DNA from 4 places in the Agrobacterium sp. CG674 genome. Region 4 is predicted to be linked to each of the others. Evidence: predicted binding sites of a transcription regulator. Region 4 holds the regulator's gene; each other region holds the start of a gene.
What was found. The regulator PhoB, encoded in region 4, activates phosphate uptake and scavenging genes when phosphate is short. The targets are predictions, from matches to a motif close to TGTCATNNANCTGTCAT.

Region 1 (3,831 bases), on a different contig from region 4:
TAACATGGCCCATCTTGCGGCCTGCGCGCGCTTCTGTCTTGCCATAGAGATGCACAAGGCAATCCTCTTTTGCCAGCCAGCCCGGCACATCGTTGATGTCGTCGCCAATCAGGTTGGTCATCACACAATCGGAATGCCGCTGTGTGGAGCCGGGAGCAAGCCCCGCCACGGCGCGAATGTGCTGTTCGAACTGCGAAACCACGCAGGCCGCTTCCGTCCAGTGGCCGGTATTGTGCACACGCGGCGCGATCTCGTTTGCGACCAGCGATCCATCGCTGAGAACAAAGAACTCGATACCGACAACACCGACATAATCCAGCGCAGCCAGCAGTTTCTGGGCGGATTCCTCGGCCACGGCTCTGGCAGAATCGGAAAGATTGGCCGGAACGGTGGAGGTGTGGAGAATGCCGGAAAGATGCACGTTTTCGGCAGGGTCGTAGCAGGTCACGGTGCCATCGGCAAAGCGGGCGGCAATGATGGAGATTTCACGCTCGAAGGGCACAAAGCTTTCGAGGATGAGGGCAACGCCACCCATCGCCTCGAAGATGCCGGTCAGGTCTTCACCACCCTTGAACACCCGCTGGCCCTTGCCGTCATATCCCATGCGGCGGGTCTTCAGCACGCCCTTGCCGCCAAACTCCACAACGGCGGCTTCAAGGCTTGCCTGATCGTCCACTGGCCGGAAACCGGCGGTCGGAATGCCGCAATCATTGAGGAAGCGCTTTTCCGTCAGCCGGTCCTGCGAGGCGCTGAGCGCCTGCGGTGGCGGGTAGACGGGAACAGACGCCGACAGCGTCTGTGCGGCCACGACGGGCACATTCTCGAACTCATAGGTCACGACGTCGCAAACGCTGGCAAGTTCGGCCAGCGCCGTCTCGTCATCATAGGCGGCCACGATCTGCCGATTGCAGACCTGTGCTGCCGGACAATCGGCCTGCGGTTCCAGCACGATGGTGCGGAAGTTGAGGCGGGCGGCAGCCATGGCCAGCATGCGCGCCAGCTGACCACCGCCGATGATACCGATGGTCCCGGATTTCCCTTGATGTTTCGAGGTCATTGCGGCGTATCCAGCGGATATTCTGCAATGGCCGCTGTCTGGCGGGCGCGGTATTCGTCCAGCCGGTCTGCCAGATCCTCGTCCGACAGGGCGAGAACGGCTGCGGCCAGAAGGGCTGCGTTGATGGCGCCTGCACGGCCGATGGCCAGCGTGCCGACGGGAATGCCGGCGGGCATCTGCACGATGGAATAGAGACTATCCTGACCCGACATGGTTTTTGATTGAACGGGAACGCCAAAAACCGGCAGGGGCGTCAGTGCGGCTGTCATGCCGGGCAGGTGGGCTGCGCCACCGGCACCTGCGATGATGACCTTGAAGCCTTCGTCGCGCGCGCCGCTGGCAAAGCTGAACATGCGCTCTGGCGTGCGGTGGGCGGAAATGATGCGCGCTTCATATTCCACATCCAGCGCATCCAGCGTATCTGCGGCGTTTTTCATGGTTTCCCAGTCGGACTGGCTACCCATGATGATGGCGACGGGCGGTGTTTCTGTGCTCAACGGTAATCTCCGTATCAGGCAATAATATCAGGAATAATCTGGTCTTCGATCTGGGTCATCTTGTCTTTGATGATCAGCTTCTTCTTCTTCATGCGCTGAATGCGCAACGCTTCGCAGTTGGTCTGCATCATGGCGTTGATTGCCGCATCGTAATCTTCGTGTTCCTGGCGAAGTCGCGCAAGCACCAGCCGAACGTCGGCCTGATCCTGGTCGGGCATCTCTATTCTTCCCCATTTTGAGACAACCGGACCGCCATCCGGCCATTTTGTTTTCGGTCTTGGTGCCTGTACCATCAAATCACGGTAACGGGAAGTTTCCCTAACAACCAAATTGCCCCACTATGGCCTTCATTTCGCCTTCGACAAGCGGGGCGTTCCATGTCACATTGGTGTCGTAAACCTGAAACTCCAGCGATGGAGCGCTGGAGGTAGGTTCAACAAGGAAGGACGTGCCGCATGACCATTCAGGCTCATATTGCATCGCTGGAAAAGAAACACGGTGCTCTTGAGGAGGAGCTCGAAACCGTATTGGCTTCTCCCTCCTCAGATGATCGGCAGATTGTGGATCTTAAACGCAAGAAACTGCGCCTGAAGGATGAAATGCAGAGGCTACAAGCCTCCACCAAGCATTAATCGCCTAAAATCTTTGTTGCCTGACGTCAGTATCGTTTACGTCGCAGCCTGAAAGCCCGGCTCTGATTGCTACCGCGATCAGGGCCTTTTGTTTGGCTTACCGTGGCTAGATTGGTAGCCCATCCCACAGAAGCTTCAGCGCCGCCAGAAAGGCCATGGCGTACATCAGCGGATAAAAGATCGCCGGCTTCATGTATTTCACCACTTTTGCCCCGGCAAAGGTTGCCACCATGGCAACCGGCAACAGCATGGCGGATGTCGTGAGGTTTGCGGAATCAAGCGCGCCCAGCGCAAAATAAGGAATGAGCTTGATCGCATTCATGATGGCGAAGAAGCGAACGCTCATGCCGGTATAGACCTTCGGGTCCAGTTTCAGCGGCAGCACGTAGATCTGGAAAGGCGGCCCGCCCGCATGCGCCACGAAGCTGGCATAGCCCGAAAGGCTGGACCAGATGGTCGCCTTCACGGGGCTCTGGGCTTTGGCTGGCGCTTCCTGCCCGCCGCGCGCGGTGCGATAAGCCTCGAAGAAATAGCGGATGACAAAGATGATGGTGACGCTTGCCACGACAAGGCGCATGGCATCGGCTGAAATCATGCTGGACATCGCCCAACCCAGCGTAATCCCTGCAATTGCACCCGGCAGCATAAGCAGCAGCGTCTGGCGGTGATTGTATTTGCGCCATGCCATCAGCGCGACCAGATCCATGACCACGAGGATCGGCAAAAAGATCGCCGCCGCCTGCACCGGTGGCACGGCCAATGACATCAAAGGCACGCCCATCAATGCCAGCGCGCCGCCCAGCCCGCCTTTGGAAAGGCCAACGAGGATGACAGCAGGGATGGCGACGAGAAAAAAATGAAAATCATGCAGCATGGATGAAGGTTGATCCTTTCGCCTGTCCGGTCTATCGGAATTGCTATATGAAAACGAGTGCAGATTGCGCGAGAAGCGTTCTGTCTGCGGAAAATGGAAAAACCGATGTCTGCACCCAAAAACCGTTGCCGCCTCGTTCTGATCGTGCCTGCGCATGATGATGCCGACCATCAGGCAAAGACGCTGCAAGATGCGCTGCGTGGCGGCGATGTCGCCTCCGTCATCATTCCGCAATATGGTCTTGACGACGCGACCTTCCAGAAGTTGGCCGAGACGCTGGTTCCCATCGTCCAGGAGGCAGGGGCTGCTGCACTGGTGGCTGGCGATAGCCGCACGGCAAGCCGCGTGAAGGCAGATGGCCTGCATGTGCTGGGCGGTGCGGAAGCCCTGTCTGAAGCCATGGAGAGTTTCTCGCCAAAGCTCATCGTTGGCGGCGGCAATGCCGATGACCGTCACAAGGCGCTGGAACAGGGCGAGAGCAACCCGGACTACATGTTCTTCGGCAAGCTGGAAGGCGATATCAAGCCGGACGCCCATTCCAAGAACCTCGCGCTTGGCGAATGGTGGGCTTCCATGATCGAAATCCCGGCCATCGTCATGGGCGGTTCCGATGTCGCCTCGGTGGTTGCCGTGTCGGAAACCGGCGTCGAATTCGTCGCCCTGCGGGATGCCGTTTTCGGCCATGCCGGAGGTGCCGCGCAGGCGGTTGCTGAAGCGAATGCGCTGCTGGACGAAAAAGCGCCACGGTTTGGCGGTTGATACAGGCGATGA
Region 2 (3,831 bases), on a different contig from region 4:
CGATTTCCGTTATCTCACGCGGATGTCAGGCCGTTTCAGGCTTTGGGAAGTGTCAGAACTGCCCGCCATGCATAGCCGCGAGCAATCGGTTCGAACTCCAGCGTTGCACCGTGGCTGCCCGCTAGCGTTTCCAGCACATAGCGCATATTGGCGCGGGGGGTGACGTGGAATTTGGCAAGCCATGCCTGAAGCAGGCTGCGAAACCAGGTTGGCAAATGCTCCTGCTGGCCGAAATCCACGATGTGCAGGGAGCCGCCTGGTGCCAGTGCCAACAAGGCACGTTCCACGGCCTTTTCCCAATCCGGGATCATCGAGACCGCATAGGAAATCATGATCCGGTCAAAACCGGTGGCGCGGCCAAATTCTGATAGCTTGAAGGTGGTGGCATCAGACACACGCAGAATGGGGCGCTCGCGGTGGCTGCCGAAGTTCTCGCTGGCGGTGGTCAGCATTTCCGACGAGATATCCAGACCATAGAGCTTTGCGCTTGGAAAATGTTTCGCGGCGCGCAAAAGGTTGCGCCCTGTGCCGCAGCCGACTTCCAGTAGAGTGCCATCCACGGGAACATCGAGTTTGGCGATGGTCGTATCGCGGCCCAGAAGGTAGTATTTGCGCGTCAGATCATAGATGTGCCGCTGGTTGCGGTACATCTTGTCCATGAGGTTGGCGTGGTTGACATCACCAAGGCTGATGTGATCGCCGATGCTCTTCATGCCTGTGCCCTCTGATAGATGTGGAAGCCGCCATAGATGGCGGAGCGATCACTTGCGTTCAGCTCCTGCGAACGTTCGGCCAGATAGGTCCATTGCGCGCTGATGTCAGGCGACAGGCGGCCTTCGATGACACTCTTCTCAGCGGCGGTGCGGAAGATGACGCGGGCGTCTGGTGCCGCTGTGCGGCTGATCTGCGACCACAATTCGTTGATCTGCGTATCTGTCATCCAGTCCTGCGCATCCAGAAGCACGTAACGGTCTACCGAGGAGGCTGGCTTGGAGGCCAATAGCTCGGTGAAGGTGGCGTGGTGGACTGAGACGCGCGAGGCGTTTTCGCGGATGGCTTCGTAATAATCGCTGCGCAGATAATCCGGCAAATTGCCTTCCTGGGACTGCGGGTAGCGGCGCGCAAAGGCCTGCCAGGCGAAGTAATTCTCCTTCAGCGGAAAATCGCAGGCGAGCTTCTCAAGGCGCTGGCGCAGAACTGGGGCAATGGTGTTGCCGTGCGACAGGCTTGCCAACTCATCATACTGGCGTGGCGGAATGCCGAGGCCGAAGAGCGAGCTCTTGCGCTTCGTCAGCCAGCGGATCATTGGCTTATCGAACAGGGGGGCGACCTTCTGATCGAAGAACTGGCGCTGCTCATCCATGGAGCGGGCATTGGCCATATCCGTCAGCTTCACGCCGTGCAGGCGCGCCAGCACGTGGCCGACGCCAATGAAGCGGCCCAGAAGGCCAGTGCGGTAGATATTGCGATCAAAGACAGTGATGCGGCGGCGGCCACTCAAGGTGCGCTTGGACCAATAGGCGCGGGTCTGCGCATCCAGATTGGGGGCGATGAAGCGGTCATAACCGGAGCTGTTGGAGCGCACATCAGCCACGCCGAACTGGCGAACGACATCGCCATGGTTGGGAAGGTGCCGGAATGCGGCCAGTTTCAGCTTGTTGAGCGCAATGTGATGGGGATTGAGATCAACCACATCGATGCGCGATGGATTGCGGGAGAGATAGGCCAGAACGTTGCAGCCGCCGGAACCGATGGTGACGATGCTGTGGCCATCGCGCAGCTCCATGGCGCGCATATCGACATCAGGATCCTCCCAGATCTGCGGGTAGACCAGACCGGAGAACAACACGCCGAAGAGGCGTTCCGAAAGGCCGCTGGTGGACAGGGCCTTGTGCTGGAGGAGGGCACTCTTGAGCTTAACGTTTTTGCTGAAACCGGTCTTTGGCGCCACACTCGTCATCTGATTCCACCTCTCATTCGGTTCAGAGGCGTTTAGCGGCGGGACGCAACAGTTTGATGACGGGTGTGTATGGGCAAGCCGGGCGTAGATTTACGCAACAGAACGCCTTCCCCACGGATGGGGAGACCGGCGGTCAATGGCTGAGAGGATGCGAAGAACCGATCTCCCGACCTGTGGGGAGATGCAGAAATATGGAGCGGCAGGATTACTTGCGCAGAACGTGCAGCATGCCCTTGCGCTTGGCGTCGTAATAATAGCCGCGCGCATAGAGGCGAACCGCATTGTCGCGGTCGTTATCGGCCACCATCCATGCGCCGCGCAGGTATTTCACAGCATATTTCAGGTTGGTTTCTGCGTCGAAGAGGCCGGAGGCCGGGCCATCGAAGCCCATGGAGCGGGCTGTGGCGTGCTTGATCTGCATCAGGCCGAAGTGGCCGCCGTTGATGGCGCGCGGATTGTAACGGCTTTCACGCATGACCACACGGTGGACCAGATCTTCCGGCACATCGTACATCGTTGCATATTTGGTAATGAGACCGCTGAGCTGCTGACGTCCACCCAGGGCGGTGGCCAATGGAGATGTTGTTAGACCTTCGCGGGTGCTGATGGCGGCAAGGGCTGCGTTTTGCGGAGCAGACGCATAGGCCAACATCGCGCCTTGCGGCTTTGGCACAGGAATGACGCTCTGCTGCTTCATCATTTCTTCCGTCAGCGGAATGGCGGCCGCTGAGGGTGTGCCTGGCGCGCTTGGCGCTGCCGGAAAACCACCCTTGAGGGCGACGACCTGAGGAAGAGCGGCGCTGGTAGCGGCCTGCTGGGTGACGGCTGCGGCGGCAGAGGTTGTTGCGGCTGGTGCAGCAAGTGCTACCGGCGTGACAGGGGGCTGCATTTGCGCGCTGATGGCTGCTGCGGCTGCAATTTCGGACGCTGGGGGAAGTGCGACGCGGCCACCCTTGAGGGCGGTGGCGGCCGGCAATGGATTGGTGGTGGTTGCTGCGGCAAGCTGAGGAGCTGCGGGCGCCGTTGCTGATGCTGTGGTGGTGGCGGAAGCGGGCTGTGCTGAAGCTTCCTGCGTGGTAGCGGGTGTTTGGCTGGCGGTATTTTCAGATGCTGGTGTAACCGCTGTCATCTGCGGGCGGGGGCTGTATTCGACGCTGGTGCATCCTGCCAGTGTGAGCGCCACGCCCATGGTGGACGACAGAAACAGCGCCGATTTTCGACGAAAATTGCCTGAAATTTTCATTCTGCCGCCTTTAACTGCACTGCCGGTCTCAAGCCCAGATTCAAGCGAAACGGGCAGTCCCTGTGGCGCGATCATTAACCTATCGTAAGGTTTCGGGCAAGCGGGGACTGAGTAGCAAATTCTTATGCAGCGATTTTGCGGTATCCCGCCGTGACGGCGCGACCGGCAATAAAGCTCTTACGCTTTGAATTCGCCGGCTTTTTGGAAACAGACATGCGCCGCACGGATGTGATAGTAAAGCGTGCGAATACCGCCTGCAGGCTGAGGCAGACAAGCGCGATGAGAAGAAGGACAGCCTGCATCTGCGTGACCATTTCAGCCACATCGCGTGTGCCGTTCAAAAACTGCATGAGGAAGGCGACGAAAAAGCCGAAATAGCGCAGGCGCAGGGCAGCCGTCACGAAGCAATCGGAAAACACGGTGCCGAAGGATTTTCCGCGCAGATTGTCGTTATCGGCATTGGCTTCACGGGCAGCGGGGGTGGCGATTGTCCAGAGAACGAACAGCATCAGCCATGCGGTTCCGGTCCAGCGCAGGATATCGATGAGAGACGACGGCATCAGCTCGACGCCGACCACGATGATGGACGCGGCGGTGACGGTGGTGACGATGCCAAGCGTTGCGCCTG
Region 3 (3,831 bases), 300 kb from region 4:
TCTTTCAGTGTCTCATAGGCTTCGTTGAGTTCTTTGAATTTTCTCTCGGACTCAGCGTCGCCAGGATTCTTGTCGGGATGATACTTCATCGCGAGTTTGCGGAAGGCGCTTTTCAGCTCTTTTTCGTCAGCTGTTCTGCCAACGCCGAGTGTTTCGTAAAAGTCTGGTTTCGCCATTAAATAACAAGCCCCGGGAAATGGATTTCCGGCTGCACGAGGCAGCCGGATTTCAGTCAAGCATCAATTGGATTTCAAAAGCCGCTTATGCGGACTTCTTGTCGTCCTTGATTTCCTCGTAGTCTGCGTCAACGACGTCGTCCTTATGACCTTCGCCAGCGCCTTCGCCGCCTTCAGCCTGCTGGGCTTCGTAGACAGCCTGACCGAGCTTCATCGAGACTTCCATAAGGGTCTGGGTCTTGGCCTGAATGTCATCGGCATCCGGCTCGGACGCTTCGACAGACACCTTCAGCGCAGCGATGGCATCTTCGATGGCCTTGCGGTCGGTTTCGGAAACCTTGTCGCCATATTCCTTCACCGACTTCTCGGAGGAGTGGATCAGGCTTTCGGCCTGGTTCTTGGCTTCCACACCGGCGCGACGCTTCTTGTCGGCTTCGGCATTGGCTTCGGCGTCCTTCACCATCTTGTCGATGTCGGCGTCAGACAGACCACCAGATGCCTGGATGCGGATCTGCTGCTCCTTGCCGGTGCCCTTGTCCTTGGCCGATACCTGCACGATGCCGTTGGCGTCGATATCGAAGGTAACTTCGATCTGCGGAACGCCGCGTGGCGATGGTGGCAGGCCAACGAGGTCGAACTGGCCGAGAAGCTTGTTGTCCTGCGCCATTTCGCGCTCGCCCTGGCTGACGCGAATGGTCACGGCAGACTGGTTGTCTTCAGCGGTCGAGAAGGTCTGGCTCTTCTTGGTCGGGATCGTCGTGTTACGGTCGATCAGACGTGTGAAGACGCCACCCAGCGTTTCGATGCCAAGCGACAGAGGCGTTACGTCGAGAAGCAGAACGTCCTTGACGTCACCCTGCAGAACGCCAGCCTGAATGGCCGCGCCCATGGCAACGACTTCATCAGGGTTCACGCCCTTGTGGGGTTCCTTGCCAAACAGCTGCTTGACGATTTCCTGAACCTTCGGCATGCGGCTCATGCCGCCTACCAGCACGACTTCGTCGATTTCAGCGGCAGTGACGCCTGCATCCTTCAACGCTGCCTTGCACGGCGCAACAGTGCGCTGAACCAGGTCATCGACCAGGTTTTCGAACTTGGCGCGTGTCAGCTTCAGCGTCAGGTGCTTTGGACCTGTTGCGTCTGCGGTGATGAAGGGCAGGTTGATTTCTGTCTGCTGCGAAGAAGACAGCTCGATCTTTGCCTTTTCAGCCGCTTCCTTCAGGCGCTGAAGCGCAAGCTTGTCGCCCTTGAGGTCAATGCCCTGATCCTTCTTGAATTCGCCAGCCAGATACTCGACCAGACGCATGTCGAAGTCTTCGCCGCCAAGGAACGTATCGCCGTTGGTGGACTTCACTTCGAAGACGCCGTCGCCGATTTCCAGAACGGAAATATCGAAGGTACCGCCGCCCAAGTCGTATACGGCAATGGTCTTGCCTTCGGTCTTGTCGAGGCCGTAAGCCAATGCGGCAGCCGTTGGCTCGTTGATGATGCGCAGAACTTCAAGACCGGCGATGCGGCCTGCATCCTTGGTTGCCTGGCGCTGCGCGTCATTGAAGTAGGCGGGAACGGTGATGACGGCCTTCTCGACCTTTTCGCCGAGGTAGGATTCAGCCGTTTCCTTCATCTTCTGAAGAATCATGGCAGAGATCTGCGAAGGGGAATAACCCTTGCCCTGTGCCTGTACCCAGGCGTCGCCATTGTCACCCCGGACGATATCGAACGGAACGAGGCCCTTGTCCTTTTCAACGGTCGGGTCTTCGTAACGGCGACCGATAAGGCGCTTTACGGCAAAGAGAGTGTTGGTTGGATTGGTGACAGCCTGACGCTTAGCAGGCTGGCCGACCAGACGCTCGCCATCGTCGCTGAATGCAACCATGGAAGGGGTCGTGCGTGCACCTTCTGCGTTTTCAATAACTTTGGTGTCCTTGCCGTCCATCACTGCAACGCAGGAATTGGTCGTGCCAAGGTCGATACCGATTACTTTTGCCATTTTTCTTCTCTCCTTGAAGCGAATTGTCGGAACCCCGGGAGGCATTCCACTGACAACTCCTTGACTTGGATGGTCTTCCGGTTTGGGCAGCATTTCTGCTGGTCTGCGGGGTATATAAGGAGCGATTTTTCTGCCTGCAAGGCGATACCGCTGCTGAGGGGCGCAAAAATGAAGAAATGAAGCCTTCATAACCAATTGAGGCACCCCCATACCGGCGCACCGCATCGCAATGCCGAAAACTTCGCCCTTTCAGCGCCCGAAGCAATGTGGCGTGAACCGTCACGTCGTTGTCATGCACCTTGCCTATAGGCGTGTACATCTTCAACGAAACACCCATCCCGCGAGGTTCTCATGCGCCAATTTCTCGCCATGCTTGTTGCAACCACCGTTCTTGCCGGTGCTGCCCAGGCCGCGACCGTCTATCCCCTGGATCGTGCCACGATCCTGACCGGCTCGCCTTTCGACTTCAAGGTCGAGTTCAAGAGCGTGGTCAAGGCCGATGACATCAAGATCATGGTCAATGGTCAGGATTACAAGGCTGTGTTCGGCGCTGACGTGACATTTGTTGCGGAAGAAAAGGGCAAGGAAGACAAGATCCTCGGTTCGGCCGTTACGCTCCGCGGCCTCAAGATTGCAAAGGCTGGCGATTATAAGGTCGAAGTTTCTGCCGGTTCTGAAACCAAGAATGTCACCTGGACCGTTTACGGCACGCCGGAAGCACCAAAGGCAAAGAACATCATTTTCCTTCTGGGTGATGGCCTTTCCGTTGCGCACCGCACCGCTGCCCGCATCATGTCCAAGGGCATGACCGAAGGCAAGGCGAACGGTCGCCTCAACATGGACGAGATGGACCGCATGGCTTTCATCGGCACGTCGTCCACGGAAGCCATCGCGACCGATAGCGCCAACACCATGTCTGCCTACATGACCGGCCACAAGGCTCCTGTGAACGCTCTTGGCGTTTATGGCGACCGCACGCCTTCCAGCCTTGACGACCCGAAGGTCGAAACGCTGGGTGAGGCCCTGCGCCGCCAGACGAAGAAGTCCATCGGCATCGTGACCACATCCGAATTACAGGATGCGACGCCTGCGGCCATCGTTTCCCACACCCGCAAGCGCGCCGACAAGGCGGAAATCACCGGCATGATGCTGGACGTGAAGCCAGACGTGGCTCTCGGTGGCGGTTCGGCCTATTTCCTCGGCAAGGAAACACCCGGTTCCAAGCGCAAGGACGACAAGGACTATATCAAGCTGTTCAAGGATGCAGGCTACACGCTCGCAACCAACAAGACAGAACTTGAAAAGGCTGAAGGTTCCAACACCGGCAAGCTTCTTGGGCTGTTCCACACCGGCAACATGGACACGCTTCTCGACCGCGACTTCCTCAAGAAGGGCACTGTCGAGAAGTTTCCAAACCAGCCAGGCCTCGTCGATATGACCAAGGCAGCGCTCGGTGAACTGTCCAAGAACCCGGACGGTTTCTTCCTGATGGTCGAAGCGGCCAACATCGATAAAATGTCCCACCCGCTGGATTGGGACCGCGCCGTCATGGACACCATCGAATTCGACAAGGCCGTTGGCGTTGCCCGTGAATTCGCGGCCAAGAATCCGGATACGCTGATCGTCGTTACCGGCGACCACGCCCATGGCGTTTCCATCATCGGC
Region 4 (3,831 bases):
GATGACCAGCGCACACAGGACTACATCATGGGTCGCTTCGGCTGATCCTGCCCTCTGTCGTGTCATAGCATCCACGCCACCCCGCCTGAGCCTTTGCGAGCTTGGCGGGTGGCGTCATCTAACTGGAGAATTCGAACATGCCGACACCAAACCATATCATGTCCGCCTATGATGACGAGTTGAAGTTCCTGACCCGCCGGATCGCCGAAATGGGTGGCCTTGCCGAACAGATGTGCGCCGACGCCGTGCGTGCGCTGGTCAATTCGGACTCGGCCCTGGCGCAGAAGGTGATTTCTGATGACACCATTCTCGATCACGCCGAGCGCGAAATTGGCGACAAGGCGATCGTGACGATAGCCAAGCGCCAGCCCATGGCTGCCGACCTGCGCGAAGTCATCGGAACGCTGCGCATCGCCGCTGATCTGGAGCGCGTTGGCGACCTTGGCAAGAACACAGCCAAGCGCGTTCTCGCTGTTGCCGGCACAGGCGTTCCACGCAAGCTGGCCCGTGGTATCGAGCATCTCTCCGAGCTTGCTCTGGTTCAGCTCAAGGAAGTTCTTGATGTCTATTCCACCCGTTCGGTTGAAAAGGCGCAGGCCATCCGCGAACGCGACGAGGAAATCGACGCGATGTACACATCGCTGTTCCGCGAATTGCTGACCTACATGATGGAAGATCCGCGCAACATCACCACCTGCACGCATCTCCTGTTCTGCGCCAAGAACATTGAGCGCATTGGCGACCATGCGACCAACATCGCGGAAACCATCTACTACATGGCCACTGGCAACCAGCCCGAGGGCGACCGCCCGAAGGACGATAGTTCCAACATGCTTGGTGCAGTGACCGAGTGAATTCTCTATACGACTGGCGGAGTCTCTAGCCATGGTGCCCAAAATCGCAGTTGTCGAAGATGAAGAAGCCTTGAGCGTTCTTCTTCGTTACAATCTGGAATCCGAAGGTTACGACGTGGATACCATTCCGCGTGGTGACGAAGCGGAAATCCGCTTGCAGGAACGCACGCCGGATCTGTTGATCCTCGACTGGATGCTTCCAGGCGTTTCTGGCATCGAGCTTTGCCGTCGTTTGAGAATGCGCCCGGAAACCGAGCGGCTGCCGATCATCATGTTGACGGCGCGTGGCGAAGAAAGCGAACGCGTGCGTGGTCTGGCCACGGGTGCGGATGACTACGTCGTCAAGCCGTTTTCAACGCCAGAGCTGATGGCGCGGGTCAAGGCCATGTTGCGCCGCGCCCGGCCAGAGGTTCTGTCCTCCGTGCTGAAATGCGGTGATATCGAGCTGGACCGCGAAACGCATCGCGTTCACCGCAAGGCCCGCGAAGTACGGCTTGGACCAACCGAGTTTCGTCTTCTCGAGTTCCTCATGGTGTCACCCGGCCGCGTCTTTTCGCGCTCCCAGCTTCTCGATGGTGTCTGGGGTCACGATATCTACGTGGATGAGCGCACGGTGGACGTTCATGTCGGGCGCCTGCGCAAGGCACTCAACTTCTCTAGCATGCAGGATGTGATCCGCACCGTGCGTGGTGCCGGATATTCCATGGAAGCCTGACCAGGCCTCGGGGCTAGAACGCTTCTGTATGGCGTCAAAATCTCATGCACCGCTCCCACAAGGGGCGGTGTTTTGCGTTTGGTGCAATGGATATCAATGCGTTAGCTGGGGCAGATCGTGCCAACGACCGGCGTGACCTGCACAGCTTCTGAGTGTTGATTTTAAGTTTCTGTAATTTAAAGTTTGACTCATAGGCCGGAAGGCTCTATGTATTGGTCATCGATATTTTGCTTGCTGAGCTTTGGTTACCGCGCGATTAGCACCGCGCTTTGAACTAACCCTTCCTTTCAAAAAAATCGCTACACCGCACACAGGACTCACGTTCTGTGACTTATAACTTATGCTTTGAAAGGGTTCATTATGACCACAGGCACAGTAAAATGGTTTAACTCCACCAAGGGCTTCGGCTTCATTCAGCCAGACAACGGCGGCGCCGATGCATTCGTGCACATTTCCGCTGTTGAGCGTGCAGGCATGCGCGAAATCGTAGAAGGCCAGAAGCTTTCCTACGATCTCGAGCGGGACAACAAGTCCGGCAAGATGTCTGCCTGCAATCTCCAGGCTGCTTAATACGGGTATCGACTTTCCTTTGACCACGGATGTACTGGCATTGTCGAAAGTTTGAGACCACCGAGGTCAGGCATGTTGCCTGGCCTTTTTTTATGCCGCAAGTCGGCCACATGCTTGGACGTATTGCATTCTTATATGCAAGAATACGCTTCGAGCCGTGAATGCGTATCGCTCTATCCATAAATCGATTCCGGTTTTCAGTGCGATGCGATAGGAGAAAATTCCATGTCAGACGCTCACAGCAAATCCCGCAAGCAGGCCGAAATTGCTTTCGGAGCGACGCAATCGCAGTTTTTTGCCCGCGGCAAAGCGGTCGATGAGTTGAACTCGATTGCGAGCGCCCGTGATGAAAAGACCCTCAGGCTGCGGGAAGCGCGTCTTGCGAAAGAACTGGAAGACAGCTTGAAGCCCGCAGTTATCCCAACCAAACGCGCCAAAAAAACCTGATCCCTGATCGGTATGACGCATCAACTGGAATAGAGATTTGAGAAACACTAGAAATATCAAGAACAACGAAGTTTCCGAACGTCGCGGCGCTGCTGCCGAGGCAAAGGCCGCTCTTTTGAAGGCCTATCGCGAAGCCAAGGAAGCCGCGGCTCCCACGCTCGAAGCCAAGCAGGCCGAGCAGATTGCCGTTGCCGAAGCCCGCAGAGCCCGCCAGGCCGAGCGTGACCAGCAGAAGCGCGAAGAAAAATTGCGCCTGGAAGAAGAGGCCGCGCTACGCGCAGCTGAACTCGAAGCTGCTGCAAACGCTGAGGAAAATGAACGCAAGGCGGCGGAAAAAAATCGTATCGCTCGCGTCGTCGAAGACGAAGCAGCCCGCAAGGCAGAACGCGATCGTCGCTATGCCAACCGCAAGGCCCGCCAGGGCTAAGCTTGAAGCCATGATCCTGCAGCCGTTCAATCGAAGGGCTGCGATCATCCGCTGCGAATGCTGTGCGGAGTGCGAAAGCCATAAGGCGCTTCGCACCCTTGCCGCATATGGGATCAGCCATGCCGCCGCATTTCGGTGCAGCGCCGCATGATCCCGAGGCTCTGAATGCCGTGACGTCTGGCCGCTCTTGCTGCCCCAAAGTCCTCTTACCGGTACGCCGGTTCAATCCCCGATGACAAACTGACAAATCAATCGCCATCTCCTTGGTGAAGCCTTCGCCTGTGCACCTTTGCGCTGACGCATTGCTTTGTCCAAGTCGAAAAAAAAACGCAACAAAAAAGCGGGCCAAAGGCCCGCTCATTTTATTGCGTCGAACTGCGAGCCTTAGGCTCTGCGGCGTTCGCTTACCGGCTGGTAAGCCAGCTTTGCGTGGAAGCGGCAGTACGGCGAGGACTCAGAAGCGTCACAGCCGCAGAAGTGGAAGTCGTCCTTCAGCGGGTCGCCAACTGGCCACTTGCAGGTGCGTTCCGTCAGTTCCGTCAGGGTCAGGCGCAGCGATGTCGGCAGCGTGGAATTGCTGACCGGCACATATTCGAGAATCCGTGGTGCATCCGTCTCCGCATCGTCCTTCTGGACGTTGGCGTCTGCTGCGCGTGTGTTGGCGCGGGCAGGGGCAACGCGGCCCTGGAAAGTGGCTGCGCGGGGTGCCGCAGCAGAAGGTGCAGTCGTCGCTGCCGGACGCTTTGCAGCGGGACGAGCGGTTGCAACTGTGCCGCCAGCCTTGGCGCGGCCTGGAAGGTTCAAACGATGGACTTTAC

Region 1: a site for PhoB is predicted at 1,933-1,949, ahead of ACQZ51_RS06320 (YdcH family protein). Genes of this name have one in related genera too.
Region 2: a site for PhoB is predicted at 2,006-2,022, ahead of ACQZ51_RS08280 (DUF3419 family protein). Genes of this name have one in related genera too.
Region 3: a site for PhoB is predicted at 2,444-2,460, ahead of ACQZ51_RS00310 (alkaline phosphatase). Genes of this name have one in related genera too.

Annotation. Positions count from the first base shown of each region.
Region 1 covers NZ_JBNWDZ010000002.1:236,692-240,522, forward strand. The annotation lists gene ACQZ51_RS06305 (5-(carboxyamino)imidazole ribonucleotide synthase) at 1-1,057, opposite strand, end outside; gene purE (5-(carboxyamino)imidazole ribonucleotide mutase) at 1,054-1,521, opposite strand; gene ACQZ51_RS06315 (YdcH family protein) at 1,569-1,772, opposite strand; gene ACQZ51_RS06320 (YdcH family protein) at 2,010-2,186, shown strand; gene ACQZ51_RS06325 (sulfite exporter TauE/SafE family protein) at 2,293-3,060, opposite strand; gene ACQZ51_RS06330 (thiamine phosphate synthase) at 3,166-3,819, shown strand; gene ACQZ51_RS06335 (tetratricopeptide repeat protein) at 3,828-3,831, shown strand, end outside.
Region 2 covers NZ_JBNWDZ010000002.1:654,742-658,572, forward strand. The annotation lists gene ACQZ51_RS08275 (class I SAM-dependent methyltransferase) at 36-713, opposite strand; gene ACQZ51_RS08280 (DUF3419 family protein) at 710-1,960, opposite strand; gene ACQZ51_RS08285 (transglycosylase SLT domain-containing protein) at 2,166-3,203, opposite strand; gene ACQZ51_RS08290 (LysE family translocator) at 3,326-3,831, opposite strand, start outside.
Region 3 covers NZ_JBNWDZ010000001.1:63,047-66,877, reverse strand. The annotation lists gene dnaJ (molecular chaperone DnaJ) at 1-176, opposite strand, end outside; gene dnaK (molecular chaperone DnaK) at 262-2,166, opposite strand; gene ACQZ51_RS00310 (alkaline phosphatase) at 2,518-3,831, shown strand, end outside.
Region 4 covers NZ_JBNWDZ010000001.1:365,220-369,050, forward strand. The annotation lists gene pstB (phosphate ABC transporter ATP-binding protein PstB) at 1-45, shown strand, start outside; gene phoU (phosphate signaling complex protein PhoU) at 138-854, shown strand; gene phoB (phosphate regulon transcriptional regulator PhoB) at 886-1,569, shown strand; gene ACQZ51_RS01810 (cold-shock protein) at 1,930-2,139, shown strand; gene ACQZ51_RS01815 (hypothetical protein) at 2,365-2,586, shown strand; gene ACQZ51_RS01820 (DUF6481 family protein) at 2,624-3,013, shown strand; gene ACQZ51_RS01825 (GcrA family cell cycle regulator) at 3,398-3,831, opposite strand, start outside.